DNA from 4 places in the Ornithinibacillus salinisoli genome. Region 2 is predicted to be linked to each of the others. Evidence: riboswitches for the same ligand, from Rfam matches in the RefSeq annotation. Region 2 holds a riboswitch; each other region holds the start of a gene.
What was found. Region 2 has a riboswitch for cyclic di-GMP ahead of ACFSTA_RS14760 (chemotaxis protein CheX). Riboswitches for the same ligand answer to the same signal wherever they lie in the genome.
Positions count from the first base shown of each region.

Region 1: another riboswitch for cyclic di-GMP. It lies ahead of ACFSTA_RS10900 (GspE/PulE family protein); the one in region 2 lies ahead of ACFSTA_RS14760 (chemotaxis protein CheX).
Region 3: another riboswitch for cyclic di-GMP. It lies ahead of ACFSTA_RS20515 (sodium-dependent transporter); the one in region 2 lies ahead of ACFSTA_RS14760 (chemotaxis protein CheX).
Region 4: another riboswitch for cyclic di-GMP. It lies ahead of ACFSTA_RS20535 (hypothetical protein); the one in region 2 lies ahead of ACFSTA_RS14760 (chemotaxis protein CheX).

Region 1 is NZ_JBHUMI010000016.1:58,397-66,876, reverse strand. Features, by position in the region: gene pilM (type IV pilus biogenesis protein PilM) at 1-492, opposite strand, end outside; gene ACFSTA_RS10915 (type II secretion system protein) at 644-1,063, opposite strand; gene ACFSTA_RS10910 (type II secretion system F family protein) at 1,150-2,361, opposite strand; gene ACFSTA_RS10905 (type IV pilus twitching motility protein PilT) at 2,361-3,404, opposite strand; gene ACFSTA_RS10900 (GspE/PulE family protein) at 3,416-5,071, opposite strand; cyclic di-GMP riboswitch class II at 5,201-5,284, opposite strand; gene ACFSTA_RS10895 (prepilin peptidase) at 5,388-6,143, opposite strand; gene ACFSTA_RS10890 (metal-dependent hydrolase) at 6,279-6,959, opposite strand; gene ald (alanine dehydrogenase) at 7,183-8,298, opposite strand; gene ACFSTA_RS10880 (hypothetical protein) at 8,444-8,480, opposite strand, start outside.
Region 2 is NZ_JBHUMI010000017.1:161,569-170,048, forward strand. Features, by position in the region: gene motA (flagellar motor stator protein MotA) at 182-967, shown strand; gene motB (flagellar motor protein MotB) at 960-1,718, shown strand; cyclic di-GMP riboswitch class I at 1,862-1,946, shown strand; gene ACFSTA_RS14760 (chemotaxis protein CheX) at 2,048-2,509, shown strand; gene ACFSTA_RS14765 (chemotaxis protein CheA) at 2,527-4,512, shown strand; gene ACFSTA_RS14770 (chemotaxis protein CheW) at 4,529-4,990, shown strand; gene ACFSTA_RS14775 (response regulator) at 5,010-5,366, shown strand; gene ACFSTA_RS14780 (methyl-accepting chemotaxis protein) at 5,396-7,090, shown strand; gene ACFSTA_RS14785 (EAL domain-containing protein) at 7,181-7,894, shown strand; gene ACFSTA_RS14790 (HAMP domain-containing methyl-accepting chemotaxis protein) at 7,930-8,480, shown strand, end outside.
Region 3 is NZ_JBHUMI010000046.1:26,353-34,832, forward strand. Features, by position in the region: gene ACFSTA_RS20490 (hypothetical protein) at 224-427, opposite strand; gene ACFSTA_RS20495 (hypothetical protein) at 615-1,448, shown strand; gene ACFSTA_RS20500 (GerAB/ArcD/ProY family transporter) at 2,068-3,159, shown strand; gene ACFSTA_RS20505 (spore germination protein) at 3,149-4,597, shown strand; gene ACFSTA_RS20510 (Ger(x)C family spore germination protein) at 4,599-5,729, shown strand; cyclic di-GMP riboswitch class I at 6,098-6,183, shown strand; gene ACFSTA_RS20515 (sodium-dependent transporter) at 6,313-7,680, shown strand; gene ACFSTA_RS20520 (pyridoxal phosphate-dependent decarboxylase family protein) at 7,727-8,480, shown strand, end outside.
Region 4 is NZ_JBHUMI010000046.1:36,766-45,245, reverse strand. Features, by position in the region: gene ACFSTA_RS20555 (SwmB domain-containing protein) at 1-1,711, opposite strand, end outside; gene ACFSTA_RS20550 (anti-sigma-I factor RsgI family protein) at 2,190-3,467, opposite strand; gene ACFSTA_RS20545 (sigma factor) at 3,464-4,177, opposite strand; partial or broken gene ACFSTA_RS20540 (DUF5667 domain-containing protein) at 5,063-5,395, opposite strand; gene ACFSTA_RS20535 (hypothetical protein) at 5,429-5,947, opposite strand; cyclic di-GMP riboswitch class I at 6,010-6,093, opposite strand; gene ACFSTA_RS20530 (hypothetical protein) at 6,362-7,648, shown strand; gene ACFSTA_RS20525 (methyl-accepting chemotaxis protein) at 7,766-8,480, opposite strand, start outside.

The DNA.
Region 1 (8,480 bases), on a different contig from region 2:
TACTGGTTTTAAAGAGACATCATCAAAAATTTCTGTATACTTCATCATTTCTTCCTTTGGAGCAGCAAAGAGTGTTGCGGGAAGAAGTTCATCCTCCGACTCTATCCCCTCTCCGTTCAAAGGAAGATAATGAACATCAAAAACTGGGTCTTTAAATGGTAAATGAAGTGATTTTCCAATTTCTTCACGAAAATATTCATCTATCTCTTTGTCCCGTAAGTTCATAGGGAATTTTACTTGACGCATAATGACAAGAGAATTCGGCACATAAAAACGAACATGGCGATTCTTAACCCCAAATTCTTTTACAAATTTCTTCATGAATTCAAAAAAACCGATCTCATCAAGTATTTTTCCATTTTCGATTAAACCAAAAGGAATAGCTTTTTCCTTTATTTTTATTGATGAAATATTAGAACCATTTATTTCGACCATACGAATGACATAGTCTTCAATTACAAGATTGATTACTTTAGCTGGTTTACCAAACATGTTTATCACCATCCTGTTTAATACGTGAAAAACTTAGAGTTCAATTCCTTTTACGATATCACCATTATAGTAATCATGATATCGTAAAAAGAGTTGTTATTTATAAGTATTCCCAGCACAGATTGTGCTGAGAATAAGTTAAAAAATTATATTAATTAGTACATATATCTCTTCCTTGAGAACTTAAATCAGCTTTTGTCTTATTGTTAAACGAACATTCGGTTTCATCAGACGTCACAGTAAATTCACCATCCGTATCTGGAACAATTGTAAAATCATAATTTTCGTCAGCATTATCAAATGGATTCACTAGATTATCGTTAAAAGTATTTAAAGTACTCGCTGTGATTTCTTCACTAATTTCTTCACCACTTGCGTGAGCAAGTTCAGCTGCAGAAATAGCCTGAATTGCATTTGCAATATGTGCATCTTGTCTAGAATTCTCAATAATATTTCCGACAGATACAAATGCAATTCCACCAATAATAGCTAAAATAACAATTACCGCAAGTAACTCAACCAAAGTCAAACCTCGTTCATCATTTTTGAGTAAATCGAATAACTTTTTCATCCTTATTCCTCCATTGTGTTTAATTTAAAATAATTTATAAGTACAACTACGTCCTGCTATACTCACCTCCCCAAGCATTTCCCATATTAAATTTCCGAGTAGATCGAAAACATTGGAACCATGATAGCAATCACGATAAACCCTACGACAATCGCTAGAATAACAATCATCAATGGTTCAATTAAGGATTTCAACGTGTCGACTGTACGATCAACATCCTCCTCATAAAAATCCGCAACCTTAGAAAGCATAAAATCTAGCTGACCTGTTTGTTCACCAATTGCAATCATTTGTGTAACTAACGGTGGGAAGACCCAGCTATTCTTTAATGGTTCCGATAACGGTCTTCCCTGTTCCAGGCTTTCACGAGATGCTAATATTAACTTGCCAATTACCGGATTACCAACAACTCTTTCTACAATTGTTAATGCTTGTAAGATTGGAACAGAACTAGAAACAAGGGAAGATAATGTTCTAGTCATCCGTGCAATAGCAGATTTCTGTAGCAACTTACCGAACACTGGCAATTTAAATAAAATGAAATGGGTATAGAAATGAAATCTTTTATCATTTTTATATAAAAGTAGGACTACACCAATAAACAACGCTATAACGATCAATCCAAGCCACCAAGCTTCTTTAATAACATTACTCATACCTACTACTAGTTCGGTAATAGCTGGTAGTTCTCCACCAAATTCAGTAAAAGTTGCTGTTATACTAGGAACTATTGACACCATCAAAAAGATCACAACTGCAATAATAATTATCAATAGAACTGCCGGATAAGCCAGCGTCGATTGAACCTTTTTCTTTATGTTATTTTGTTTCTCAAAATAACTGGCTAATCGATCCAATGTATCATCCATATTTCCAGTTACTTCCCCCGCACGGAGCATATTAACAAATAGAGTTGGAAAAATTCTCGGTTGTTTTTCAGCTGCCGCAGAAAAAGCATGTCCTTCCTTCAAATCTTTTTCCACTAAATAGAGTGCTTTTTTCAACCCTTTACTTTCTGTTTGCGCAGCAAGAATAGTAGTTGCTTCGACAATGGAAACTCCTGCACGAATTAAAGTGGCAAATTGCCTACAATACAGGACAAAGTCTTGATTTTTAACCGAGTTTCCTCCTAGTGAAATATCTTTGTTAAAAATAGTTGCCTTTGTTTCTGTTAAATCACGTGGGCTAATCCCTTTTTCTCGAAGCTCGGCTATGGCCAGGGATCTGGAGACACTTTCTATTGTTCCTTTTTTCAATATTCCTTTTGAAGTTCGCCCGACATATTTATACACTGGCATTAATAATCACCTACACCAGGAAGGAATTCCTTAGCAACTTCGTTTTGTATCAATCCATTTGTTAGTAAGTTCGTGATAGACATCTCTAAGGTATGCATTCCTGCAGAACGGTTCGTTTGTAAAACATTCGGAATTTGATCTACCTTCTCATTACGAATTAAGTTTCCAACCGCGGGTAAATTGACTAAAATTTCTGTCGCAGCTATTCTTCCTGATCCATCAGTTCTTGGAAGTAGTCGTTGCGAAATTACTCCTGTAAGAACAGATGCTAGTTGAATCCTGATTTGAGCTTGTTGATGTGGTGGAAATACATCAATTATGCGATTAATTGTTTGTGCAGCACTATTCGTATGTAAGGTTGCCAGTACGAGATGACCTGTCTCAGCAGCGGTAAGAGCAGTTGAAATCGTTGTGTGATCTCGCATTTCACCAACTAATATAATATCTGGATCTTGTCTTAAAGCAGATCGTAGTCCGTTGGCAAAACTTTGCGTATCCGTACCAACTTCTCGTTGATTAATGATAGATTTCTTATGGCTATGTACAAATTCAATCGGATCCTCAAGAGTTATTACATGCTTCGATTTACGTTGATTTACATAATCAATCATAGCCGCCATAGTAGTTGATTTTCCAGACCCTGTTGGACCAGTTACTAGAATTAACCCCTGAGATTTCAGTGCTAATTCTTGTAAGACCGTAGGCATTTGCAATTGCTCCAATGAAGGAATTGCTTGTGGAACGACTCTTGCTACAATTCCAATATTCCCCAACTGATGATATACATTAATTCGATAGCGAGAAACATTTTTTATACTATAGGAAGTATCGATCTCGCCTTCGTTCATTAAGCGATCCCAATCTGATTCTGATAGTAATTCTCTAGCGAGTTCTTCTGTATGATTTCGTGTCAACACTTCTTCTCCGTTGAGAATTAGGTTCCCATTAATTCGATAAACAGGGGGAGAATCTACTGTAAGATGCAAATCGGATGCTTGGCTAATATATGCTTTTTTCAAGAGTTCATTGATAGTAAATAGCAATTTAATCCCTCCTATTCCATTGAAGCAACTCGCAATACTTCTTCCGTCGTCGTTAATCCCTGTGATACCTTTTCTAGACCGTCCTCAATTAAAAATTTTATACCACTTTTTTTGGCATAATCTCTTATTTCCCCTCTAGTACTTGTATTCATAACGAAACGTCGGATCTGGTCATCAATAGGAAGAACTTCATGTATGGCTATCCTTCCGCGATATCCAGTCATCCCACAGCTAGAACATCCTTTTCCTCTATTGACAGATGTTACTTCAATTCCTGCTTTATTAAATAGTTCCATTTCACGTTCTGTAACACTTACCTGTGTATTGCAATCCGAACATATTCTTCTTACTAATCGCTGACCGACAATACCATTTAATGAAGAAGCAATTAAAAAGGATTCAATACCCATATCGATTAAGCGAGTTAATGCTGCAACAGCACTATTTGTATGTAGTGTACTTAAAACAAGATGTCCAGTTAATGAAGCACGAACGGCAATTTGTGCTGTTTCAAAATCACGAATTTCACCAATCATAATTATATCTGGATCTTGACGTAAGATAGATCGAAGACCATTTGCAAACGTCATACCGATTTCCTCTTTCACCTGTACCTGATTAATACCTTGTAGCTGATATTCAACTGGATCCTCGATTGTAACAATATTCACTTCTTCACTATTTAGTCGATTTAATGCAGCATATAGCGTAGAGGATTTCCCTGAACCTGTAGGCCCGGTAATAAGGATAATTCCATTTGGCTTTTCAATCATACTTTTAAAATTTCTTAAATTACTTGTCGTAAATCCTAATTTATCTATATCATTTAATGCATTTGACAAATCTAGTATCCGCATCACTATTTTTTCCCCATAGACAGATGGAAGGGAAGAAACACGGATATCGAGCGGTTTATAATTGATATCCATTTTTATCCGTCCGTCCTGAGGGATTCGGCTTTCCGTAATATTGAGATTACTAATGATTTTAATCCGCGCAATGAGTACGTTTTGCATATATCGAGGTAATGCTCTCTCTGTTCGAAGCATCCCATCTACGCGATAACGAACTCTCAGCTCCGTTTCTTGTGGATCAAAATGAATATCACTTGCTCTCTGGGCTACTGCATTAGCTATAATTTGATTGACAAGTCGTACAATCGGAGAATCTTCATCTGTAATCCCTGTTTCATCAATACTTTCCTCTGGTGCAAAGTCTCCCATTACCTCTTTAATCGATTCCTGTATATCATAATACTTTGTAATTGTTCGATATAGTGAATCCTTGGTCGCAATACCAGGAGTAATCTGAAAACCAGTTGCCATCCGAAGTTCTTCCATTGCAAAATAGTCCATGGGATCAGCCATCGCGACAAAAAGCTTGTTGCCATCGACCCTAATTGGCATGACCGTATGTCTTTTTGCTAATTCTTTTGGGACTAATTGTACTAGTTCCTCGTCTATTGGATATTGATAAAGATTGATATGCGGAATTCCAAGTTGAAATTCAAGTACCTCAATTAATTGTTGCTCTGAAATATACCCTTCTTTAAGTAACGCATCGCCTAACTTTTCATCAGATGATTTTTCAGAAAGTGTTGCAGCTAATTGTTCTTCCGTAATTAACCCTGAGTGAACAAGCAAATCCCCTAGTCTCTTTCTAGCCATCGAATATCTCACCTCCATCACAATAAAATTATATTTTTAGGATAGTTAATTACTAACGCTTCTTATGTAGTATTTTATTCCTAGTCAACTAGTAAAAAAAGACAATAAAAGCCCCTACATAATCATAAATTGTGTAAAGGCCGGTTGCATCAGTAGCTCAACACGATCGAGATGCCCATAATAAGATCGTATATCAAAGCTTCCTCTTTAATTGTTGTTTAGTACTTTCGTATTAATTTTATAGTATCAACGTATTACATATTCGTCAACAACATTCCGATGTTTCCCAACTTCCATTATTAAAAAAAATATATTTCTATAAAATTAATCGTACATACCATGAAATCAAATGTTCAGAAAAGAAATAAGATATTAGTGTGGCTAACACAATATATGGTCCAAACGGAACTGGTTGTTTCCTTTTAGTTATTCCAAGTAAGATTAATAGCATACCTAGTACAGATCCAATGAAACATGCTAGAAAAAAGGCGATCAAGACTTTTTCCATTCCTAACATAAGACCTAGTAACCCAAATAATTTCATGTCGCCTGCTCCCATACCTCCACGACTTATAATAATGATGATTGCAATGATACTAAATCCTATTGCTCCACCAGCTACAGCTGACCACCAAGGCTCCAACGGGTCAATAACATTCATTATGATAAATAAAGGCAAGAAAAATAGAAGTACTTTATTGGGAATTAACATATAAACAATATCTGATACAAGGATAATCATGGAAAGGGAAATTAATAGAAGCGCCTTCCATAATTCTGCATCAAAACCGATCATGACATAGCTAAAGGCGAATAAAAATCCGGTAATAACTTCGACTAGAGGATATATATAAGATATTTCTGTTTTACAGTTTCTACATTTTCCATGTTGTATTATAAAAGATATTACAGGAATAAGTTCATACCATGAAAGTTGGTTATGACAGGAGGGACAAACGGAACGGTCATTTGTAAATTGTTGACCTTTAGGGACCCGTAGTCCGACGACATTAAAAAATGATCCAAATATTAAACCTATGATTCCGAATAGAATAATTATAGTTGTTTGCATTAACACTGACTCCCCCTCACCGTCAGAAAACTGTTTACATTATACCATTATTGTTCCCTGTATAATATCTATATTTTTCCATCATAAATAAAACGTAACACGCTCACGTGTTACGTTTTACAATTAGTTGTATGTTTACAACACCAATTCTTCCCCAATTTCCATCTTACGCGCTTTCCCGTTCTTTACTTTTTGAACAAAGTCATCTGGATTCTGCTCAATTACAGGGAACGTATTATAATGAACCGGAACAACAACTTTTGCTTTTATCCATTCTGCTGCAATCATCGCATCCTCAGGTCCCATAGTAAAATTATCCCCAATTGTAATAAATGCAAGATCGATATCATTCATTTCCCCATACATTTTTAAATCCGTAAATAATGCTGTGTCCCCTAAATGATAGATCGTTTTCCCTTCTACCGTTAACAAAATTCCACCTGGCATTCCAGTATAAATAATCGAACCATCCTCTTCCGTATAAGAAGATCCGTGAAACGCTTGCGTGAATTTAACATGTCCAAACTCAAAGGTACGAGCACCACCAATATGCATTGGATGAGTAGAAATACCTTTTTGTCCTAAGTACAATGCCAATTCATTAGGAGCAACAACTAAGGCACCTGTTCGTTTAGCAATCTCTACTGTATCTCCTACATGATCGTTATGACCATGTGTCAGTAGAATTACGTCAGGTTCAACCTTATTTGCATCTAAATCACACGCTTCATTACCAGATATAAAGGGATCGATTAATATAGTGTGTGTACTTGTTTTTACTTTAACTACGGAATGTCCATGATACGATACTTTCACGATAATCTCTCCTTTTTTATGTTGTTATATAGTATATATTCGATATTTATTTTACAATATCCTTTTTTACATAAGATGTTTTCTAATTGTTCCATTAGTTCCCGAGTTTGCTAAATAGTTCTGGACTGTCCATAGTTGAACTGTGGCATTAATCTATATAAAGCCATGCCAAGAACCTTTAACTATGAAAAAGAGTGACTCCCATTTGAAGTCACTCCCTCTATTATTGTAAATGACCTAATACATCATCGTATTCCAGTCCGTGTGCCTCAGCAACTGCTTTATAGGTTACAAATCCTTCAATCGTATTGATACCTTTTAACAGGGATCCATTCTCAAGGCATGCCTGTTTATATCCTTTATTAGCAATTTGTAAAGCATATGGAACGGTAACATTCGTTAGTCCAATTGTTGAAGTACGTGGAACAGCCCCAGGCATGTTAGCTACAGAATAATGTAATACACCATGCTTGGTATACGTCGGATTATCATGAGTTGTAATCCGGTCTACCGTTTCAAAAATCCCACCCTGGTCGATCGCAACATCCACAATAACTGATCCTTCTGTCATTGCTTCTACCATTTCTTCTGTTACTAACCTCGGTGCTCTTGCACCTGGTATTAACACAGCACCGATTACTAGATCAGAATCAGCAATAGAATCAGCAATGTTCATTGGGTTCGACATGATGGTATTAATAGAGGTACCAAATATATCTTCCAATTCACGTAAGCGTTCTGGGTTTAAATCAATAATGGTTACATTTGCTCCTAAACCAATTGCAATTTTCGCAGCGTTCATTCCTACAACTCCGCCACCGATAATAGTTACTTTAGAACGTTTAACGCCAGGAATTCCACTTAGTAAAACTCCTTTTCCACCTTTTGATTTTTCTAAGAATTGAGCTCCGATTTGTGATGCCATTCTACCTGCAACCTCACTCATCGGTGTAAGCAAAGGTAAACCACCATTTGGCAATTGTACCGTTTCATATGCAATACCAATTACCTTTTTATCAATTAATGCTTTCGTTAAACCTGGCTCTGCCGCAAGATGTAGGTATGTAAATAGGATCAATCCTTCATAAAAATAATCATACTCTTCCGGTAATGGTTCTTTTACCTTCATAACCATTTCTTGGGACCAAACTTCTTTAGCGGAAGCAACAATGGTGGCACCCGCTTCGCGATATTGTTCATCTGTAAATCCGGAACCGGCTCCCGCACCTGCTTCAACTATTACTTCATGTCCTCCAGTTTTTAGGGATAAAACCCCTGCTGGTGTGATTGCTACTCTGTTTTCATTGTTTTTTATCTCTTTTGGAATACCGATATACATCTATTTCATCCTTCCCTACAATAGTTATACGCTGTAAGCACTTACATTGTATCAGAGAACACCAAAAAAAGCATCTTCATTATAAATATATATAATTATAAGAAAACAATCCACCCTTTTTTACGGGTGGATTGCCTCTGTATGCCTATGCCTTGCGATTGTTAAAATGCCATACCCCAATG
Region 2 (8,480 bases):
GAAATAACAAGTTGGCATTGAATAAATAAATAGTAAAAAAGATCTATATTTCGCTACAAAATAGGTTGCTAGTATTTATAGGAAAATATAACGATATAGCATACGTGATATGTAAGATTCATAGTTGGTTGAAATGGATAGTTTTTAACTACTCTTTCACCTAATTGGAGGTATACAGAAAATGGATAAAACATCAATTATAGGAATTTTTCTTGGGGTTTTTGCAATAGGAGTAGGAATGGTTATGAAGGGAGTTCCTGTTAGTGCTTTAATAAATCCTGCAGCATTATTAATTATTTTTATAGGGACTGCCGCATCAATATGTATCGCTTTTCCAATGAGAACCCTTAAAAAATTGCCTGCTTGGTTCAAAATCATCTTTATGGAAGATAAGCAAACAGATATCAAAGAATTAATTCATATGTTTTCCGATATGGCAGATCAAACTCGTAAAGAGGGGATTTTGATGTTGGAAAAACAAATAGGTGAGATGAAGGATCCTTTCCTTGTTTCGGGTTTACAGTTAGCGGTTGATGGTCAAACACCTGATTTTATTCGGGATGTAATGATGGAGAAAGTTGATGCGATGGAGAAAAGACACCAAGAAGGATCTGCTGTATTTACACAAGCGGGTACATATGCACCGACACTAGGAGTGTTAGGGGCAGTTGTAGGATTAATTGCTGCGTTAGGAAATATGGAAGATATGGAAAAGTTAGGTCATGCAATCTCAGCAGCCTTTATTGCAACATTGTTTGGAATATTTTCAGGTTATGTTTTGTGGCATCCTTTTGCAAATAAATTAAAAAGAAAATCACAGCATGAGGTTCATATCAAAGAGATAATCATTGAGGGAATAGTATCTATTACTAATGGGGATTCACCACAGATCGTAAAAGATAAACTAGGGTCTTATCTATCCACTAAGGAAAAGATTGCTTTTGAAGAGGAGGAAGCTCATGCGTAAGAAGAGAAACAAGGACGATAACCATGTAGATGAGTCCTGGCTTCTTCCATATGCAGATATGTTAACACTGCTACTTGCTTTATTCATCGTTTTATTCTCAATGAGTGAGGTTGATACGCAAAAGTATAAAGAGCTTGCCCAAATATTTAATAGTGAATTTTCTGATGGAGGTAGCATCTTCGAAGACGAGGAGACCCCAATTGAAGAAAATGATCTTCCAGAAGAAGATGAAGCAGAAGACGAAGCTATGGACGAAGATAAGACAACTGAAATGCTATCCATGAGTGAACTACAGCAGGAAATAAATAACTATATTGAAGAAAATAATTTAACAGACGTATTGGAAACGAAGCTATCAGATGAGGGGTTATTGGTTTCCATTATGAATGATGTTTCTTTTGATTCCGGTAGTGCAGATGTAAGTGGGCAGGGTAGATCGATAGCAAGCGAAATCTCAAATTTTCTTGATACGGATCCACCTCGTCAAATTGTAATTAGTGGACACACAGATAATGTTCCAATGAACAACACTGAATTTGGTTCAAACTGGGAATTAAGTGTTATGCGAGCAGTTAATTTTATGACATATATTTTAGATAATGAAAATCTCGATCCGGCAAAGTTTAGTGCAAAAGGTTTTGGGGAGCATCAGCCTGTAGTACCGAATTCAAATGACGAAAATAGAAAAAGAAATAGAAGAGTAGAAGTTTTGATATTACCAAATTATACAATTAAAGAAAATGTAAAATAATGTGAGAAATTGTATTCATTTACTTCTAATAATTGTTAATACACATTAGAATTTAAAACTTTACATTAGGATATTCGTTGTAACGGATTGATAGACAAATATGCAAACAACATAGTAATAAAGAACTATTTAGTAATTAAAATAACTGTAAAAGGCAAACTATTCGAAAGGGTAGGACGCAAAGCAAAGGGTCTAAAGTACTGTTACTATGATCGCCTGGCTACCAAGTTTTCGTTACCACTTGGCTATTCTGTTTTATTCGGAATAGCCTATTTTACTATAACAGACAATATTATATCCATTGAGATTGATAAAAGGAGAGAATTATTATGACCACAGAAACAAGTGAAAAGAGTAAGTCGATAACTTCATTATTAAACGGGACAATTACTTCTATTCAAAATGTTGTTCCAATTCAACATGAGATTAAGGGGCCACAATTACTACAACAACCGTTGAAACTAGCATTTGGTGTTCTTATCGGTATTACTGGTGATTTAAAAGGAAAATTGGTATTAGCAGGAGATACTGCTGTATTTGGCTCTATTGGTGAAGCAATGTTTGGAATGCCATTAGAAGGAGAAATGTTGTCGTCCTTTAGTGGAGAGCTAGGGAATATGATTGCGGGAGGTCTTTCGACAAATATTATCGAAAGCGGAATACAAACAGATATTACTGCACCTACAATTATAGAAGGAAGTACAACATTAACTGGCTATGAAAGAGCCATTCATATCACCGCAGATTTTGGTTCAATTGGATCACTACGTATGTACCTGTTAGTAGATTAATAGAAGGGAAGTTTAGTATGGATACTAATCAATATTTAGAGGTCTTTTTAGATGAAAGTCGTGAACATTTACAAGCTGTTAATGATAATCTTTTAAAGCTGGAGAAGCAGCCTGACGAGCTGAGCATTGTGTCGGAAATCTTTCGTTCTGCTCATACGCTAAAAGGAATGGCTGCCACGATGGGATATGAAGACGTAGCTTCTTTAACCCATCAAATGGAAAATGTGCTAGATAAAATTCGTAACAATGAGTTAGCGGTTTCTACGGAAGTAATTGATATTACATTTACAGCAGTTGAAGCGCTTGAAGAAATGGTTGAGTCAATTAGTAATGGAAAAGATGGCAAAAAAGATGTTAGTGATCTTGTATCAAAATTAGAACAGATAGAAAAAGGCACCTCCATTGCAGAGCAACCAGATACTTCAGTCAGTGAATCTACTACAGGATTTGAAGTTGATGATTACCAAGCAACGGTTATTTCTCAAGCTAAAGAACAAGGCTTTAATGCAATTCATATTACGATTCAATTAAATGACGATTGTATTCTTAAAGCAGCTCGTGCATACATGGTATTTGAAAAATTGGAAGGCAGAGGAGAGATTATCCAGTCCAATCCTTCCGTAGAAGAAATTGAGGATGGAAATTTTGAACAAGAGTTTTCCTTGTTGTTATTAACGCAAGAAAGCCATGCTAATTTAGAAAAACTAATACATACAGTATCTGAGATTAATCGTGTTGTAGTAGCTGACTATAAAAAGAAACAAAAAAGTAAAGTAGAAGATAAAGTAGAAGATAAAGAAGAAAAAACAGAAAGTGTAGAAACGGAATCGAATACGCCAAAAGGGAAGCAAAAACAATCCAAAACAATACGTGTAAATTTAGAGCGAATTGACAACCTTATGAATTTATTTGAAGAGGTTGTTATTGATAGAAGTCGATTAGAGGATCTAGCACAAAAGCTAAAGGATCATGAGCTGATTGAAACAATAGAAAATATGACAAGAGTGACAGAAGATATGCAAGGTCTCATGTTATCCATGCGAATGGTACCAGTTGAACAGGTGTTTAATCGTTTTCCACGGATGGTTAGAGGAATTGCAAAGGAATTGGAAAAAGAGATTACTTTAGAAATTACTGGTGCTGAGACAGAGTTAGATCGAACAGTTATTGATGAAATTGGGGATCCTTTAGTGCATTTGATACGAAATTCATTGGATCATGGTATCGAATCTCCACAAAAACGAGTGGAGTCTGGTAAATCTGAAGAAGGAAAAGTATCACTAAGAGCTTTTCATAGTGGAAACCATGTCTTTATTGAGATTGAGGATGACGGTGGAGGGATTAACCGCGAGAAAGTTGAAGCAAAAGCAATCGAAAATGGATTGATTAGTCCGGAGCATTCAGAAGTGCTGTCTGACGAAGAAATCTATCAACTTATTTTTTCTTCAGGTTTTAGTACGGCAGATACTATTTCAGATATCTCTGGCCGCGGAGTTGGTCTCGATGTTGTTCGCAGTAAAATTGAATCCCTTGGTGGAAACATAATAGTCGAATCAGAGCCTGGAAAAGGGAGTAAATTTTCTATTCAACTTCCGTTAACATTATCTATTCTGACTACATTATTAGTAACTGTACAGCGGGAAACATATGCAGTGCCATTGTCGGCGATTGTAGAAACAATGATTCTAGAAGATCATCAAGTAATGTATGTTCAAGGGCAAAAGGTAATCGATTTTAGGGGAAAAGTGATTCCAATTGTGTCCTTAAAGGATATTTTTAATGTTCCTTCAGAAGAGACGGAACAAGAAGCAAGTGCAGTTGTCATTATTCATAAGGGAGATAAAATGACAGGATTATTAGTAGATTCTTTCATCGGGCAAAAGGAAGTCGTATTAAAATCTTTAGGAAATTATTTGCGAGATGTATTTGCCATATCTGGGGCAACAATATTAGGTGATGGACAAGTTTCCTTAATAATTGATCCTAATGCATTAGTGAAGTAAAAGGAGGAATAACAGAATGGAAAACTACATGAAAGTAATCGTTTTTACATTAAAGGAACAGCGGTTTGGTGTAAATGTCCAACAAGTACTTTCGATAGAAAAGCTACAGGAAATTACAAAAGTACCGAGAACATCCGATTTTATTAAAGGTGTGATCAATCTACGTGGGGAGACAATCCCAATTATTGATTTAAAAGAACGCCTGCACATTACTGAAACGGAAATGACTAATGAAAATCGCATATTGATTGTAAATGTGGAAGATGTTCAAGTTGGTCTAATCGTTGATTCAGCAACAGATGTTATTGATATTGCAACAGAGTTGGTTGAGCCTGCACCGAAGATGATAGGTGGAGTTCATGAGGTGTATTTAAAAGGTGTTGCTAAATTAGAAAATGAGTTATTAATATTACTAGATTTAGAACAAATAATAGACTTAGAAGAAACAACAGAAGTGAAAGAAGTCGTTGAAGAGTAGGAAACTGGAGGTAGTTTAGATGGCAAAAATATTAATTACAGATGATGCAGCATTCATGAGAATGCAATTAAAAGACATATTAACAAAATTAGGACATGAAGTCGTAGGCGAGGCAGAAAATGGGCAAGATGCTGTTGACAAATATCAGGAACTACAACCTGAGCTTGTGACAATGGATATTACAATGCCTGAAATGAACGGCGTAGACGCAGTAAAAGAAATTAAAAAGTTAAACCCAGAAGCGAAAGTAATCATGTGTTCTGCAATGGGGCAGCAAGGAATGGTAGTGGAAGCAATTCAAGCTGGGGCTAAGGATTTTATTGTAAAACCGTTTACTCCAGAGCGTATTAAAGAATCTGTTGGAAAAGTATTGTAGGTGTTTAGATTATGGTGAGGGTGAAAAAAATGAAAAAAAGATTACAATTTAAAAGTATTCGTACGAAGCTATTAGCCGGTTTTTCATTAATTATATTATTAGCAATTATTATGGGTGGATATAATTATTATGCAGTTAATCAAACAATGACAAATACAAAGGATATCGTAGAAAAAGAGATGGAATTATTAATTGCTGACGAGAAGTTATCTTTTGATATGGCGGAAAGAACAGCATTATTGCGAGGGTATCTATTATATGATGACCCAGAATTCAGAAATAAGTTTGAAGGTTTTACGGAAGAAAGTATTGCACTAGAAAATAAGGTATTAGAGTTAAGTGAATCGGATCAGATTAAAGAAATAATAGATAAGAAGATACAATGGGGAACATTTACTGACGAAGTATTTGCAGCCTATGATCGTGGTGATAAAGAACGAGCTTTGGAGATTATGAGGGATGATGTACAACCACTTTCTGAAGAATTAATGGATAGTTTACATGAAATGTCAACTATTAGAGAGGAAGCAATCAACGAAGAAGGCAAAGATATAATATCAACAGGTGAAATCACTTTAATAATTGGAATTATCTTATCCATAGCAATAATAATCATTGGTATATTCATAGCTATCTTTACTTCTCAATCTATATCTAAGCCGATAAAAACACTGATGGAGCGAATGAAATCAATTGCAGATGGTAATTTAAATAATGCTCCTCTTGAACCGAAATCAAGAGATGAAATCGGACAACTAGTAACTTCGACAAACGAAATGAATGAAAGCATGAGGCAATTATTGACACAAATCAATTCTGTATCAGAAGTGGTTTCTTCCCAAAGTGAAGAGCTCACACAATCCGCGAATGAGGTTAAAGCTGGTACGGAGCAAGTTGCGACAACGATGCAGGAACTGTCATCTGGCTCAGAAACACAAGCTAACAGTGCTAGTGACTTAGCGTCCATGATGAGTTCGTTTACAAACCTTGTTCAAGAAGCCAATGAAAAGGGTGGATTAATTGAAAAGGCATCCGAGGATGTATTAGGAATGACGGATGAAGGAAGTAAATTAATGACAAGTTCATCAAACCAAATGAATAAAATTGATGATATCGTGAAAGATGCTATTCAAAAAGTTCAAGGTTTAGATAATCAGTCACAAGAGATTTCCAATTTAGTAACAGTTATAAAAGATGTTGCAGAGCAAACGAACCTACTCGCATTAAATGCTGCAATTGAAGCGGCTAGAGCTGGCGAGCATGGAAAAGGCTTTGCTGTAGTAGCGGATGAAGTAAGAAAACTTGCAGAGCAAGTATCAAACTCGGTTAGCGATATTACTAGAATCGTATCTGGCATACAACATGAATCGAAAGTGGTATCAGATTCACTACAAGGAAGCTATACAGAAGTGGAGAATGGCAAGAAATCATTACAAACAACAAGTGAAACTTTTAGTGGTATTAGTATGTATGTGACAGAGATGGCCAATAGTATAAAAGCTGCATCTGAGAATTTAACTACTATTGCATCAAACAGTCAGCAAATGAGTACTTCCATTGAAGAAATTGCCGCAATATCTGAAGAATCAGCTGCAGGGATCGAACAGACTTCTGCTTCTTCACAACAAACTACAAGTACCATGGAAGAAGTTGCTGGAAGCTCTGAACACCTTGCCAAGTTAGCAGAGGAATTGAATGGCTTAGTGCGTCAGTTTAAATTATAATTTCTAAGCAAAGTAAATGATGGTTTGTTATATACAGATCATCATTTACTATAATTCTCAAATATAATGTTTTGAAATGGGTGCAAATAAATGAATTTGTCAGAGAATGTTACATTATGTAGCGATAAAAAATTTTATCACGCTGTTCAACCAATCATTAAAACATCTACAAATGATGTATTTGGATATGAGGCTCTACTGCGTTCTAAAGATTTACTTAGCCCAGAATCAATATTTCAGTATTACAAAGAAAAGAATCTTTTATTTAACCTTGACATGAGTTCCATTATTGAAGCATGTAGCAAGTTAAAAGATATACCCAAATGGGAAGACGCCTATTTATTTTTAAATATATATCCATCTACTTTAATTAATCCAGCATTTTATAACCAACTCCCGAAACTACATTCCAAAATTAAACCAAGTTCAATAGTGTTTGAGATTAATGAAGAGGACAAAGAAATGAATTTATCAGAAATAAAAAATGTTGTAAAAGAGCTTAAACAACGTGGGTATTTAATAGCTCTTGATGATATTGGTAAAGGAGAATCAAGTTTTAAATCCTTACTTGAGATAGAGCCTAATATTGCAAAGATTGATCGTGCTTATGCAAGTAATTTAGCCAAATCGAATAAAAAACAAAAGATGATTGAATTGATAATGCAACTTTTTGGCAGCGATATACCAGTAGTCCTTGAAGGGATAGAATCGGAAGAGGATTATTTAACTGCTAAAGATTTAGGTGTACCTCTGATGCAAGGCTATTACTTTGGAAGACCGGACCTAGTACAACATTATATATAGATAACATTTTAAAAAAGGAATGAGGAGAATGCCTAATGAAAATAAAAGGAAAAAGTAAAAAATTAAATTTAAACTTTTTTAATAAATCAATTAGAAATCAAATATTATTTCCATTTATATTATTGATAATCATTGCTGGGGTAGTAGTATCAGGTGTTAGTTATAACTATAGTGTAAAAACAACAACGGAAGAATTAACTACAAGTGTAGAAGGACAAATGGTTACGATGGATGATACGTTTGAATTGTTTTTTCAAAATATAGATAATACATTGGATCTTTTTATCCGTAAAGATTTGTTAAGCCAATATGATCCAGATAATCGTGAAGAAATCATTCAAAATTTAGGAGAAGCAGGAGAAAGTAATAAATCCATTTTAAATATTTATACAGGTATTGATGAAACAGGCGACATGATCGTATATCCTGTTGCGGAATTAGGTGATGATTTTAATGTTAAAGAAAGACCTTGGTATCAAGATGCTGTTTCTGCAAATGGAGAAACAGTTTGGACAGAGCCATATGAAGATACTGCCACTGGTGAAATGGTAGTAACTGCAGCCAAGGCTTATTACACTAACGATAG
Region 3 (8,480 bases), on a different contig from region 2:
ATTGCTATCAGAAGAAACTGGTCAACTTTCTAAAAGCATAACTAAACAACTATTTAACGATATTATAAGCTAGAATATTTTTGTCTTTAAAAAAGAAGATGAATTATTAGAAGAATACATAAAGCATAGTAAAAATTAGAAAAGTGGCCATTAAGGCTGAGGTATAATGTGTAAAAGGTAACGGAAATTCTCTTTTATCTTAATCTATACCATTGTCAAAAACTCAAGAACCCATGTTATTAAATACTATATTATAGAGATGGGAATCTAAGGTCTTAACGGTATTTACTACATTTTTTGTTGGGGTATAGATTACTTCATCTGTTGCACCTGCTACGGAATTATTATTGTTGCTGTTATTTACACCTGCCACGGAATTATTATTGTTTCCACTGCTTCTAACGTTTCTAATCTTACGGCGTCCCATATATAGACTACTTCCTAAGTGCAAAGGAGGTGTTGTTTATTTTATAGACAGACGCTAACGGATCATTTTTAAAATTTCCATGAATAGTAATAAAATCGTTATTGTAAACCATATAGTAATCTTTTACGTTTTGCGTATATAATAGATGGTTTGTAGGATAAGATAATGGAAAAAGGGAGCTTGACCAATGCCTAACTATGTCCCTTATTTGATCCTTACTATTATAAGCATAACAATATTGACTATAGTAATTGTTCATAAACGACAATTTGGTTTAATTGTACTATTTCTGTGTTTTTCTGGAATGGTATATATAGCAGAACTTTTTGTCATGATCATTGGAAACAGCTACTTTTATATTCCTGAAGTACTCTCTGTACAATACTACGACCACATACTAGGGGCAATTGTTTCAAATTTATTTGTCATTCCTACCTTAGGTATAGTAGCCGCGGTGTACCAGCTTAGGTTACGTTGGTTCGTACTATTTGCAGTAATATTGGTTGGTGTAGAATGGTTATTTGAGTGGCTAGATATTTATCATGCAAACTGGTGGTGGAAGGGATATACGTTCATCTCTGTATTGTTTTTCCTTTTATTAAGTAAGTTCTGGATGCGTGCTCTTCAGTTAGGTACTAAATGGTCACGTTTTCTATCGTTGTGGATGCAGGGTTGGAGTGGTACGGCTACTGTGATGTACATAATGTCTGTTGCGACAATTCGTCATTATGAATTTGGTTTTTTTGAAAATGTTTATCGTGATAACATGTTTATATCGGCGATCATGGGCTTGATAAAAGGTCTAATTTTTGTTGTAGCAATTATACAATTCCGAAAACTCCGCTGGCGTTTATTTGCACCTATTTTGGTTTACGGAATTGATTTGCCATTGTATTACTTAGGTGTCCTCGTGGTTGAAATACCATTTTGGGTGTATACAAGTATTTATTTCGTGCTGGCAACTCTTTTACTCTGGTGGATCCAGTATGCCTACTCTTTTATTTCCAAAATTGCAAGATGATTTTTTATAAGCAGGGATGGTTCCTTGCTGGTCTAATTTATAGAACTATTAACATTAATTTTACTAACAAAATCAGTTCAAAATACGTCACAAACGAATTTTATAGATAGAAATAAATGATACTTGTTATGCCACACTATTGAACACATTGTTAAACACCTCTTTCCTCAGATATCTATGTCGGACTTTGAACACAAACTTTTTAGCAATCGACTTGTTACCACCTTCACCAGTTAAATACTCTACTACATTTTTTATCATACTTGAGACCATAAATAACCCACTATAACCTTAAGAGCGCAGATCAGAGCAGAGCATGAGTTTTTCCTTTAATTCATTATGAATTTTTTTTACAAACTTTCCAAGTAGCATTGCCTTTTATTTTGTTTAATGAATAATAACATAGAAGTTAACCATTCTAAATTACAAGGGAATCAGGGAGTTAATAGAGATGATGATTACTATTATAGATAGTAAATTTGCTAAGGACATTTCTCTTGCATTAGTTTTTCGTTGATTTGTATCAACAAAATCGTTTATACATTTCTCCTAGATTCCGCATGGGAAAGGTGATTTTATAACAAGTTAAGTATTGATATTTTCTACTTTGGAGGATTCTATGAACAACCAGATTAGCATTTCTCAGTTTTTTATTATTTTTCTATTAAGTACAGGATTAATTAATCATGTACTTGTTATCCCTTTAATAATTGACGTTGCTGGTCGCGATGCCTGGATTAGTGCTATTATTGGTTTTTTTATGATTATCCCATTTCTTTGCTTATTGTTGTATGTTACAAAGCGGTTTAATAATGTCTCTATGTTTGAATGGCTGGAAACAAATTATAGTATCGTCCTTCGGAGAGCAGTTGCTATGTTGCTGGTTGTTTTCCTTTTTATTACTGGTTTTATAACTTTAAAGGAAACAGTGACCTGGACACATAATACGTATTTGCTCAATACCCCAATAATGGCTATCGGGTTCTCAATACTTATCGTTTCATTGTATATTTCCTATGAAAAGATAAATGTCATTGCAATTTGTGCTGGTGTATTGATTCCTTTTGTAATCATATTTGAAGTGTTTGTAACTGTTGGTACTATTCCAGATAAAAATTATTCGTTAATATTGCCAGTTCTTATTCAGAATGGTTGGGTTGATGTCATGAAAGGGTCCATTTTTGTTTTTGGATCATTAATAGAAATCTTTCTATTATTAATGATCCAGCATGAAGTCGCAAAGAAAGTGAAATTTCGTCATTTGATATTATTATCTCTATTTTTATTTTTTCTTACATTGAGCCCTTTAATAGGAAGTATTGCAATTTTTGGAACAGAGGAAGCAGGAAGAATAACATACCCTGCATTTATGCAATGGAGAATACTTAGTATCGGTCAATATTTTAATCATTTAGATTTTTTATCTATTTATCAGTGGCTTTCAGGTTCTTTTATTCGTTTGGCGCTTATTATGTATTTAATAACAAAAACATTCAAACTTAAAGAAAAAAGACAGCATATAATTATACAAACTGTTGTTTGCATATTCTATTTATTACTTATTCTGTTACCCATATCGGACGAGCAATTCTCACTCTTTTTAAGTAGATATTTTTATCTAGCAACAAGTATTTTTGGGATTATGATGACGGTATTTTTAGCTTTTCTTATAAAGAAATCTATGAATGGAATGTCGGCACATGAAAAATAATAATGCAGATATAAATGCTGCTTATTTTTATGATATTTTTCAACATTCTTCTGATGTGATAGTTGAGAAACATAGAATAAATAGTGAGAAAAAAACAGACGATATCATCGTTGTATATTGTGAAGGTTTAATTAATAGTGATCTGTTGGTAGAAAGTATTCTTCCGGAAATTCGGAAGGCTAACATTAAGGGTTCAGTGGAAGAAATAAATTGTTCTGATTCTATCAAATGGGTTATGGATCACTCATCAGTAGCTAAAGAAATACAAAATAAAGTTTTTGATGGGTATACTGCTATACTAATAACAGAAACAATTTATTTTTTTAATACATCTAAACCTCCACAAAGGTCACCTGAGGAATCAACAACTGAAGTGTCTGTTAAAGGACCACGGGATGCCTTTATAGAAGATATTGGCACAAATATTGCTTTAGTTCGCAAGCGTTTAAAAACGGATTCATTGGTTGCTAAATCCTTCACTATAGGGAAAAGGAGCAATTCAAAAGTATGCCTAGTTTATATGACAGATATACAAAATGAAAAAATAATTAAGGAGGTTACAGAGCGTTTAAAAGGGATTGATATAGATATAGTAAGCAGTGATAATCAACTGGCTGAACTACTTGTGGATTCCCGCTATTCTTTTTTTCCGTTATTAGAGAGCGTATCACGACCCGATGGAGTTGTTAACTATTTGTCCCGTGGACGCTTCGCAATTTTTATAGATAATGTACCAAATGTTATTATTGGGCCAGCTAATCTAGGCGTTCTCTTGAAAACGTCTGAAGATGACCATATGCCGTTTTATTATGCTTCATTTGAAATTTTAATAAGAATTGTTGGATTAGTATTGTCTATTTTCCTTCCATCATTTTGGGTCGCTTTATCTACATATAATATGGCTCAGATCCCTTTTTCATTGCTTGCGACAATTGGTGCTAATCGAATTGGTATTCCTTTTAACACCACCATTGAATTGTTGCTAATGATCGGTCTTTTTGAGCTTTTTCGTGAAGCAGGTGTCAGATTGCCAAAAGCTGTTGGACAGACAGTTGCCGTAGTAGGAGGACTTATTGTTGGTGATGCTGCAATTAGAGCGGGATTAACATCCCCAACAATGCTTGTTGTCTCATCTATTACTGCTGTTGCGACATTTACATTAGGGAATCAATCCTTGTTTGGAACTGTTACTATTTTAAGGTTATTTTCCATACTATGCGCCGGTGTTCTAGGAATGTATGGTTTTTTCCTCAGTATGTTTTTGATTATTGGCTACCTTGCTAAACTTGAATCTTTTGGAATACCATATTTAAGTCCTATTTCCCCATTCGTTAAAGATGATTTTCCTAAAACGATGCTAAGAATTCCAGTAAATAAGCAAACTAAACGTGCCAGTATACTTAACCCAATGGATGATGACAGGCAGGAGGAAAAATAAATTGAGACTATACAAAGGTGTTTGGATAGGAGCTATTCTGTTACTTACTTTAAGTGGTTGCTGGGATGAAAAGGATGTCGGTGAAGTTAATTTTGCTACAGCTATTGGCATAGATTATGTGGATGAAAATTATATACTCTATGTGCAAATGATGGATTTCGCCAATGTAGCTAAAAAGGAAGGGGGGAAGCAATCTGAGGATGTTTCATTATTTATTGGAAAAAGTTTAGGATCTACGTTAAATGAGGCAGTGACTAATTTATATCATACATCCCAGGAATCGATTAATTGGGGACAAGTTGGAGCAATCATTTATTCGGAATCTGTGCTGAAAAAGGGAATTGAGACCTTTGAACAAGCCATAAATAGAAATGGAGAGTTTCGTTACACACCATGGATGTTCGCTACAAAAGAACCTGTGGAAGAAATACTTGGTGTTTCTGGCTTCTTCAAGTTACCACCTCTCTATACGATTTTATACAAACCAGAAAATGGGTACAGAGTGCATTCGTTTATCAAGCCAATAAGAATGCATAAGTTTGTTTCAATCTATAAGGAACCAGGTAGTACTGCAGTATTACCATCTATAAGTTTAGACTATGATTCATGGAAAGAGATTTCTACAAAGGAAGACCCCAAAAAAACGTTGAAAATAAATGGTGGTTTTCCGATTGTCCAAGAAAAATTTACGAAATGGATGTCTCTTGAAGAATTAAAAGGATTACGGTGGATTGAATCTGATACGGAAAATACTCCGGTTAAGATTATAGAAGACGAAAAAGTTATAGGAATGGTAGAAATAAGTAGACCCTCGACGAATATAAAACAGATAGAAGAAGGGAGAAGTGCAAAATTTAACATTGAATTAAAAGCAACTGGACAATTAACGGATCTAAAGGAAAGTAGATCGTTAGAAGAAATAGAACAATTGATAAATCATCAAATTGAAGAAGAAATTAGAAAAACTTATCAAATAGGGTTGGATAATAATACTGATATATATAGTTTGAGAAGGATTTTATTTCGCAATGGTATGAAGCTTGAAAATGTGAAAGATTTCCAACTTACAGAAGAAACTTTAAATGAAATTTCAACCACCTTTCATCTTGAAAGTAAAGGTATATATGATTGAGGGAGAAGCAATTGAAAACAGTTCTCTTGTACCAGTTTTCATAATATTAGAATAGAATGGTTTCACTGTTAGTGGCTCTTTCCGAAGTTTTTAAACAAATTATTTAGATTACGAGACTACCTGTGGTACCGATTAAAATATTACTCGTGTTTATTTTCAAAGTTTATATAAAACTCTCACTTATACAAAAAATTGGAATATAAGGATTTACCTTTCATCGGGTATAAAGTTATAGTAAAATTGAACTGGTGATTGGAAGTAAAGTAAATATATGGAACCATTACAACTTTCATCACATATAAATTTGCAACTAAAGTAGCATTTATGCAGTAGGTGCAGATAAATAAAAAACAATTTTTTATTCATTCCTTCGATAATAGCAAACTCATTGAAAAGTGAGGACGCAAAGCTACGGGCCTAATGGAATAATTTCTATGGCAGCCGGGTTGCCGAAAAGGTTGGAGATAATATTAATGATGTATTAATTTACATTTTTATGTCCACCGATATTTCGTGTGGACTTTTTTATTTTCAATTTGTCTTGCTAGTAGAGGAAATGATAGGAGAAAGGAAAGGAATTAGCATGTCACAACAAGAACACTGGAAATCAAAAATTGGCTTTATTTTAGCGGCTGCAGGATCTGCGATTGGCTTAGGAGCTATTTGGAAGTTTCCTTATGTTGCAGGAACTGGTGGTGGAGGAGCGTTCTTCTTCTTATTCTTAGCATTTACACTTGTGTTGGGAATGCCACTATTATTAGGGGAATTTATTATTGGGAGAAAGGGACAAAGTAATCCGATCGATGCGTATAGTAAACTAACATCCAATCCGAAATGGAGTTTTATAGGTAAAATTGGAGTATTTACTAGCTTTATACTTTTATCTTTCTACAGTGTAGTCGGCGGTTGGATTATCCTATATATCGTAAAAATAGTGTCGGGTGGATTAAACGGACTGGAACAAGGGCGATATATGGAGTTATTCGAAGAAATTATCTCGAATCCTTTTGCGACGCTTACTGCTCAGTTCGTATTTATGCTTATATCCATTCTTGTCGTTTCTAAAGGAATTCAAAAAGGAATAGAATTAGCAAGTAAAATCATGATGCCTGCTCTACTAATACTCTTTATTGGATTAGTGATTCGTTCGTTGAGTCTTGATGGTGCAATGGAAGGCGTGAAGTTCCTATTAGTACCTGATTTTTCAAAATTGACGTCAGAAAGTATATTATTTGCACTTGGACAGTCATTTTTTACGCTTTCTTTAGGGGTTTCCGTTATGGTAACTTATGCATCTTACTTACCTAGAACGCAAAATTTACCACAATCAGCTTTTTCTATCATTATATTAAATACAATTATCGCATTATTAGCAGGATTAGCTATTTTTCCTGGGGTCTTCTCCTTTGACCTCGAACCGAATGCGGGTCCGGTTTTAATATTCGCGGTTTTACCTGAAGTATTTAACCAAATGCCTTTTGGGATGTTTTTCTTTTTAGCCTTTTTAATTTTGTTTTTATTCGCTGCTTTAACATCTGCCTTTTCTATGATTGAAATTATTGTGGCTTCCGTTACGAAAAATAATCCAATGAAGCGTAAAAAATCAACTTGGATAGTAGGAATTCTTATTTTTATCGTTGGTATACCATCTTGTTTATCTTATGGTATTTTGGCAGACGTACAGCTATTTAATAAAACATTTTTCGATCTAATGGATTTTGCAGTAAGTAATGTTTTAATGCCCTTAGGTGCACTATTAATTGCAATTTTTGTATCCCGAAAAGTATCAAAGGATGTACTATTTACAGAATTAAAGTCTGGTTCGAACATAGGATCCGTTTTCTTTTCGATATGGTTTGTCTTATTAAAATATGTAACTCCGATTGCAATTATTATTGTCTTTTTAGATGTATTAGGGTTATTTAATTGGATAATAGATTTATTTAATTAGGAATACAACAAGTTAAAACTTCATGGAGGTTATGTGTATGGCGACAATGAAGGAAATGCAAAAATTGTTTCCAAGTATAGATGGTAATGAATATCAAAGAGAAGAAATAATCTCTCATATAAAAAATATTTTTACGGAGATAGATGAGTTAAAAGATCCTTCCAAATTAACATTAGGGGAAATGCCAGAGTATACCGAGGATTACTATAACCGTGTTATTCAACAGGCAATGGTTCCAGAAATGGGATTACCTATGGAAGATACAGTCCAAAAGCTTTTAAACTTAGTGAAAGGACATCGCTATGTTAATCGCAATTATGTAGCAAATGCAGCGCCGCTACCAAACATAGCGAGTATTTTAGGTAATTTGATAATGGTATTGGTTAATGGTAATAACCTCTGGGATGTGGAAGGTCCAGCGGCAGCAACGGCAGAAGTAGAAGTAACAAGTATGCTATCAAAGTTAATCGGATATGATGCAACCGTTAGTACAGGTTATACAACCTGGGGAGGGCAAGGAGCTGTTTTTCAATCCTTACGTCTTGCTATTGCTCGCCACGCTCCACAATCGAATCGCAATGGAGTACCTAACAATGTCTATTGTTTCTGTTCGGAGCTTTCTCATTATAGTCTGTATAAATCAGTTGAAGCGACTGGGATTGGCATAGATAACATGATTCGAGTGAAGGTTAAAGAGGATCACTCTATGGATTTAGAAGACTTACAAGAAAAAATGGAGCAGGTGATAGCTGAAGGCGGTATTCCTCTCTATGTTCTTGCTACCATGGGTACAACAGATA
Region 4 (8,480 bases), on a different contig from region 2:
CTTCGAAATCATCCCATCCAGCTTGATAGTCTTCTCGGTTTAAATCATCTACTTCAGCTATATAATCTTCTAGCATTGTTTTATTTACAAAAACAAATGTAGATGTGACAGGTGGATCTGTAGCCAAAGACCCATTCGATGCCGTTGCACTGATCGTATATTCCCCCGGTTCAGTCAACCCATCAATGGCATTTATCGTCCACTCTCCGTCTGTAACAGTGGCAGTTCCTGTATACGTGTAGCCACCAGGTCCAGTTACATCAACAACTACTGTTGAACCATCCAATACATCACCAGTAATTCCTGGTGTTGGATTATAGACAACTTCATCCTCAGTAGGTGTTTCTATTGTTAATGACCGTTCTAATTCATTGTCCATTAAAACTGGTACCGTTGTTGTATTACTTACTCCACCAGTCCCATTTGTGACGGTAATGTCCACATCACGGTCACCTAATAGTTCCGTAGTTTCATACGTAACAAGTTGTCCTATTTGTTCAGCTATACTTGCTACTACTTTTCCGCTGAGGATACGAATGTTATCAATACTTAATGTTGCCCCATGAGTTGTACCATCTGTACGGTTAAAAGAGCCTGAAACGAAACGGAATCTATATGTTCCATCTGCTGGAATAACCCCAGTGTTTGTAGTCCAACCTTGTGCAGATCCTCTACCATAAAGAATTTCAGTGTGGTTACCTACTTCATCTATTAAATAACCATAAACTTCATAATCATCTCCACCGTCATTGGCTTTCCAATCAAATCCTAATTGATCACCTGCATTTACCTCAAATGGGTCACTAATAGCTTCCGCACCAAAGGAAGAAGCGATTTGCCCATCTGTTACAGCATAATCTCCGGATTTAAGTTTAGCGTTCAAGAAACCAATTTCTAAAGCTTGACTTGAAGTTTCTCCATCTTGATAAATATTCTTTACATATCTATCCAAACTACCGAATTCTGCCTCAAAGCCTTCAACATTTTGCATATCACTTGTAGATGCTGTTCCATTATAATCGACATTAGTAGTGTAGGAATACTCGCCACCTGGTCCTGTTACGGTATAGGTGCCATTCCCACTACTTACTACGCTGTCATAAGTACGACCCTGCGTTTTCTCAGCTAATTCCCCTAGCCATATTTGATCGATAGTAGTTCCATTAGGTCCAATACTTGAAGTATTTATGGTCCAATTTGGAATTGGGTTGGTTTCAGTAACCTCACCCGTATTACCCTTTTCAAAATCCCCATTTGGAAGTGGGATTGTTGAAAAATCAATTTGAAGTGATGTTCCATCTCCATTTAAGATATCATTCACTTTCGCGATGTCCTCACCTGGATCATTAAAATTTCCATTTTCATTTGTATCCAAGTAAATAACACCGTCTAAAATTTCCATTTCCTGACCACCGTCAAGTGTGTACTTCCCATTTCGAAGAACTAATTTTTCTGAAGGGTCGCTTCCACCATTAATTTGAAACTTAATATTTCCACCTGAGAATACTTCACCATCTTCTGCTGTAACTGTTAAATCAGGCGCTACAGCTACTGGTACTGCATTATCAGCAGGAACATTATCGTCATAATCAATTTCATGACCATCTGGTACAATAACATTCGCCCCAAATACAAATTGTGTTGGCATCACTGTACCAATTAGAAGCAACACAATTAAAAATACTGATATTTTTGATCTGAATCTTTTCAATCTGTCTTCACTCCTTGTCTATAATTTGATTGAATTACACATGACCCAAAGGGAACGGATTGAATACCTAATCTATCACCCCAATCTTCTCTTTTAGCCTTGTTATAAAACTATTGATCTATAACCTTTTGAATTATAATAAATAGATCTATACAAAACCTATACATGGAATAGATTCTTATATGCAAAAACACAGCTATGAAGTAACGGAACATAGTAATTAATCATCTACTGAAACACAAAATAGAAGTCTTTCCTCTGAAAAACCTGTACTATTGAATTTGTTATGAGTAAGTTAAATTTTTTATATTTATTGAGAAAGTTATCGACATTTACATGTAAATGTCGAAAAAAAAGCTAACTTTCCTGCATTAGGAAAGTTAGCTTTTAACGTGTACATATAGAATACAATTTTCAGAGTGAATGTAAATCATCTCACGCATATGAAAGCTCCCAAAAATGGGTTTCTCCATTCGTATTATGGTTTAGACTGGTCACGAGAAGGGGGATTTTCCTTTGCATTTTCATCTCTTGATTGCATGTTCTCTTCACCAGTAGGAGTCTCTTTTTCAGTGGCAGATTCTTCCTTGTTTTCTTCCTTTTCTTCTGGCTTTGATTTGTTCTCCATACCCGTTTCACTTTTTCCGGGATTAGTATCATTAGATTGTCTATTATTCGCTTCTGGCTTCTTTTGTTCTTCTTTTTCTTCTTTTTCGTCTTTGTCATTTCCACTTTCTTCATCAGGTCGATTATCTTTTTTGGGGGTTGTAATTGGCTTTGTTTCATTTTTAGGTGTTGGTTTCTTTTGATTAGATTTATTCTTCCTATCTTTTTCTTTTATAGCTTTATCATTAGGTGGTTCTTCTTTATCTTGAATGCTAGGCTTTTTATTCGGTTGATTTGTTTTTTTATTACTTTCTGATCGTGTATGATCCTGCTTTGATTCAGAATTTGGTTCATGATCTTCTCCTACAGATTTACCATGCTCTACCTCATCAGCAGGAGATCTTTTCTTATCTTCTTCGGAATTCATTTCCTGTAATTGCTTTACAGATTTTTCTTTTACTTCCTGAATATCTTGAACGATTCCTTTTTCTCTTAATGCTTGAAAATGTCTATATTTATTCATCGAAATATTCTCATGTTCAGCTTCTTCGTATAATTTCTTTGTCTCATTGAATACCTGTACATCTGCAACAATGTTATGACGTTCAAGTTGCGTTTGTAACACTTCCTTTAGTTCATTATCAATATCAGGATCAGTATCATTCGCTACCTTCACAATGGAGGTCTCAATTCTACCTTTTTCCTCTACCGTTAAATAATCATTTGCAATCGATTCAGATACAATGAGTTCAACCACCTGATAAAAATCTAGATCATCAAAATTAATCGTATCAACGATTTGTTTTCCGTCGGTATTTAAAGGGGATAGTTCTAACACGTTTAAGTTCTGATCTAAATGCGCCTCAATACTTGGATTAATATCAATGGCTGCAATATAGTGTGTCTCAGATTGATCTTGAATCATACTATTAGATAAAAAAGCAATAAACAAAATCGCCACCATTCCTATTGTAGATACAAGCTTGATGGGAATAGTATTCACTTTGGTAGAATACGTCCTTCTTTCACCTATCATTGGCATGTCATCTTCAGTTCGCAGTATGTTTTTGAATGTACCATCTTTGCAAAGAAGAACATATTCCGTCTCCGTCACTTTGGTCACGATGCCTTCAATTGTATGTTTTTTCATATTCTTACACCCCCTGGCCCGACTTGAACAAACGTTGCAAGATGTTTCCAATCCGAATGTAGCTTAATCATAATAATGGTAATCAGGTACTTTCGGTATCGCTCAATTGATTTCGATCTGTACCCTGTTCTTTTAGTAAACGCAGATACAGGAAAAACATTTTTATCTATTAAATCATCAATTAAATCTCGGTGTTTCATAAATTCAGTGGCCATTTCCATAACTTTGATTCGCGTTTTTTGATGTTTCGGGCTATGACTCTCTAACTCCTCAAAGGCAATGTTAAACTTACCTAACTTTTCATCAAGCTCTAATATTTCGTCCACGAGTGCTGAAGTTTGGTTTGTTTTTTGGTACGAATTTAATGATGCTATAATTTCAGCATGATCATGTTCTAACCCATCATTATCTGATATACGATGCACATGTCTCTTTTCTTTTCGAAAGTAGTCAATTAAATCTCGTTGAATTAATAAATATACATAATTTAAAAAGGTGCGCCCTTTTTCACTCTCGTATGTGTCTATTGCACGATTAAATGCAATAAGACCTATGCTAGTTTCATCACTACTCCAGTTCACATATCGTTTACAAATATGACCAACAGTATTTAAGATATATGGCCGATAGTGTCGAATCAATCGTTCTCTAGCAAATTCGTTGCCTTGTCTAACTTCTACTAAGGTCTCTTTTAGAATTGAAGTTTCCATGTTGCCCTCCTTGTAGAACTCTTATTAATAATCGTACTCTACTATCTACCTGAGGGTAAACCTATTTAACGAAGAATAGTACCCCCTTTTATTGGAAAAAGTGGGTACTATTGCATTCCATTTCATTATAATTGTAGTAACTATGGTGTAATTGAAGTCATTTCTTTGTGACCAACTGATGTGTGCTCTCCACCCGTATTTTGTTCTCCATGCTCAGATCTCTCCGAACCTTCCTCTTGTTTCTTACCATTAGCTGGTGTTATTTATTTTCTTCCGAAGCCGGTTCACCAATTTGAACTTTCCTCTGGTTAGCTTTTTCCGCAGCTTTACTTCTTATTTTTACTCTTCATCATCATCTTCATCTTCTTCATCTTCATCATCTTCATTATCTTCTTCTTCATCTTCATCTTCTTTTGCTTTCTCTTTGGCTTTTTCTGCTTTTTCTCGTGCTTTCTCTTGTTCTTTTTCTGCTTTTTCTTGCGCTTTCTCTAGTTTTTTCTCAGCTTTCGCTTGAGCTTTTTTTGCCTTTTCTTCAGCTTTCTTTGCCTTTTTTTCTGCTTTTTCTTGCGCCATTTCTTGTTTTTTCTCAGCCTTTGCTTGAGCTTTTTCAGCCTTTTCTTCTAATTTCTCTGCCTTTTGCTCTGCTTTCTCTTGTGCCTTTTCTTGTTCCACTTCTTCCGTTTCGGTAATTTCTACTTCTTTTTCTTCTTCAGTAGATTGTGCTTCTTCTGCTTTCTGAAGAGCTGCTAAATGTCTAAGCTCAGCCTTTTGTTGATTTTCTAATGCTTTTGCAATACCGGCCTTCGCAACTTCTGGTATATCTTCACGTTCTAGAAGGGCTTTTAGGTTTTCGGAACGTTTTTGACTATTTTCCACTATTGTTTCTTCCACTTCCGTTGTATCTTCACCTGACTCTTTTGCTTCTTCCATATCTTCTTCCAGCTGTTCCATATGCTCTTCATAATCCTCTAGTAACTCTTCTACTTTTTCTTCATTATCTTCCTCAAGAGATAATTCCGCTTCATTTAAGCGATCTTCTGCAAATTCATCTTGAAGAAGTGCCTTTTCACTATTTTCTTCCGTTAATTCATATTCTACGTCCTCTATTAATCGTGAGGTATCATAGAGATCTGAATCAGGATCAACTACTACTTCATTTTCCTCGGCATAAACATTTCCTGTAAATAATAAAACGATACTAAAAATACCTGTAGACATAATTTTTTTCATTGTAATACCACCTTTTCCATATTAAAAGAATTGTATGTTTTGTTTAAACTCTTCTATGATTGCTTGATTCGTTTCATAATCTTTAAGAGGGGTCATAAAAATAATAATTCCAGTTTGTTTCGTACCATTATTTAAATAGATATCTGTTCGAACACTATCTTTTCGATTCGTTTTTAAGGAAAGATACTGCTCTGTTTCCTCGATTGCCTCACTGTTACCGAATGACGCCTTTAATTCCCTTTTGATCTCATCTAGCGAACGTTCGTTGGAAACAGACGTTAAAATAACTTTCACTTTTCCATTTTTAAATACAATATTATTATCACGATCATCGGTATTTTCTTGCTCCTTTTTCCAGCCTGCTGTATCGACAACCTTAACCATTTCATCTTGATAAAGATAGTTTTGTTCCTCTTGCTGTTCTTCCATATCATTTCCTTCATCTAGTTGTGCCGTTTTATTTTCATCTTTTTGACACGCCCCTAATAGTAGAAGTAAAAATATACAGAAAAATAGAGTTAAGCTTGTCCTGTTTTTCAATCTGTCACCTCCATCCACTTCCTTATGAATCTAGTAAAAAGAGAGGGTCATTGCATTGTTTCGACGGCAGCTGGCTGACATAGAAATGCTCCTTAGTCCCTATAGCTTTGCGTCATCATTTTTCAATGATTTTGCCTTTCTCTCCATTCACTTATCTATACGTGAGTATGGTTCAAAATTTGGGGGGATTGGGTAAATTTTTTTAAGAAAATTGTATGGATTGTACACCCTTGTAAAAATACTGAAAAAAATCTTATTTACCGAGTGAAAACGAATAGGATAAAACACCTATAAATTTAACTAACCTATAAAACACACAATGTCTTTAGTACTGTTTTTCAGAAAAAATATGGTAGATCGTTGACTTCATTGGTAATGATTGCTAATTTTATTACTTGATGGGAGGAGATAGTAGTGCAAAAATATTTCAAACTGATTATGGTTATTTTATTCTCCGGATTACTTTTAATAGGTTGTAGTTCAGATGATGATACTACAGAACCTGTACAAGGAAACTCAGATTCAGGTACTAACGAAGGTGAATCGGATTCGAACACGGAAGAAAATGATTCCAATTCGGAGGTGGGTGAACCAATAGTCACTGAAATTCATTCTCTTCAGGAAGAGGAGGATATTTCTCGAGATAATATTTCCATTAATTATGATGGAAGTGTAGTATTTTTTAATCTAGAAGATGATACAGGCGAGGATGAAGAGAGGACACCATATTTTTATTACAACGGCGATATGATTGATGCTTCATCTATAGATAGTTTTACAGATTGTATCTTCTCTATGAAAGAATCAGATACAATCTATTTTACAGGCTCTTGTAAGGATGAAAACGAAACTAGAGTTTCCGTTGTGTATGATATTACAGAAAACACTATTACACATTCTACCGATAGTGATAGAAACTTAAAAGTACTGAATGACGGTAGAGTTTTATTTACAGTAGAGTACAGTGAAGATGGAACGATTTATGAATTAACAGAAGACGGAGAAGAGCCTTTTATTGAAATAGAAGATATGCCAACAATATTAGGCTTTAATTTTGACCATAATGGTGAAGTTTTCTTCATCTATGGAGCTAATGATGAAAATTGGAATTCCTATGTATACGATACAACTAGCGACTCAGAACCCGTTCCATTTCAATCGGTTCCGGATGATGATGAAGCGACAACTGTTGAAGGCAGAATTTCTCCAGACGGAAAGTACATTATGTATCGATATCGTGGAGTAACTGGTGGAAAACATTATAATTATGTTGACAGTTATATATATGATAGAGACACCGAAGAAGAGATCCAGTTAGGACATGGTTTTGAAATGAATTTTGTCCGACCTAATGGATATGTGATCGATGAAATAAGGGAATATGGACAGGTTATATTTAATGTGGATACAAATACATGGCTAGGACCTGATACGGCTGATATTACCTATTTTGATTCCACATATAAAGATGAGTACCTTGATGATACGGATAGCGATGATTTCCAAAGATCCAGTTTTGTAGCACTTTCTGGAGATGGTGAAACCGTCCTTACATTAGATAGGTTTAGAGCGTTAGGAGAAGACGACGAAGACTTTTCAAAATTACAAACGATATCCACAGAGAATTATATACAGTTCTTAGAAGAATATGACATTGAAATTGATTTCGAACCATCCCCATTTAATGAAAATGGTGCGTAAATAGACACAAAATGAGAGGAAAGGTAAACGAATAATACGTTTACCTTTCCTCTCCTCATTCTGGGTCGAGGGGTCTGTCCCTCCGTCCCGAGGGGACTGACCCTTCGTCCCGTCTAATTATGCTTTGAATTTTGTAATCATGGATTGTAATTCTTGCGCAAGGTGGTTCAATTCTTCAGCAGCATCTGATAATTGGTTAACGGATTCAACTTGTTCAGATGTACTCGCTTCTATTTCTAATGCGAATTCAGAATTATTACTTGCAACAACCGTTAATTCCTTAACTGACGAAGATGCTTCTTCGGTACCAGCAGAAATTTCTTGAGAAGCAGCAGAAATATCCTCAATTTTATTCGTAACTTGTTCTGTAAATGCTTTAATTTTCTCGAATAACTCTCCCGTGGTATGTGCGTATTCCGTTCCTTTTTGTGCTTCATTTGTTCCGATCTCCATAGCAGAAACAGCATTACTTGTTTCCATTTGAATTTCTTCGATAATTTTGGAGATTTTTTCCGTTGACTCACTGGATTCCTCTGCTAATTTTCTAACTTCCTGTGCAACAACAGCAAACCCTTGTCCATGTTCACCTGCTCGCGCTGCCTCAATTGCTGCGTTTAAGGCAAGTAAGTTGGTCTGCTCCGAAATGCCTGTAATAACTTCTAGAATACTACTAATTTCATTCGAACGGTCTTGTAAAGAGGTTACTACTTTACTTGATTGTTCCACTGTTTTGTTAATGGTATCCATTTGAGATATCACATTTTGGATAGCGGATAAACCATCATGAGAAACAGATGCCATATCCTTCGAAACTACCGTAATATCTTGTGAC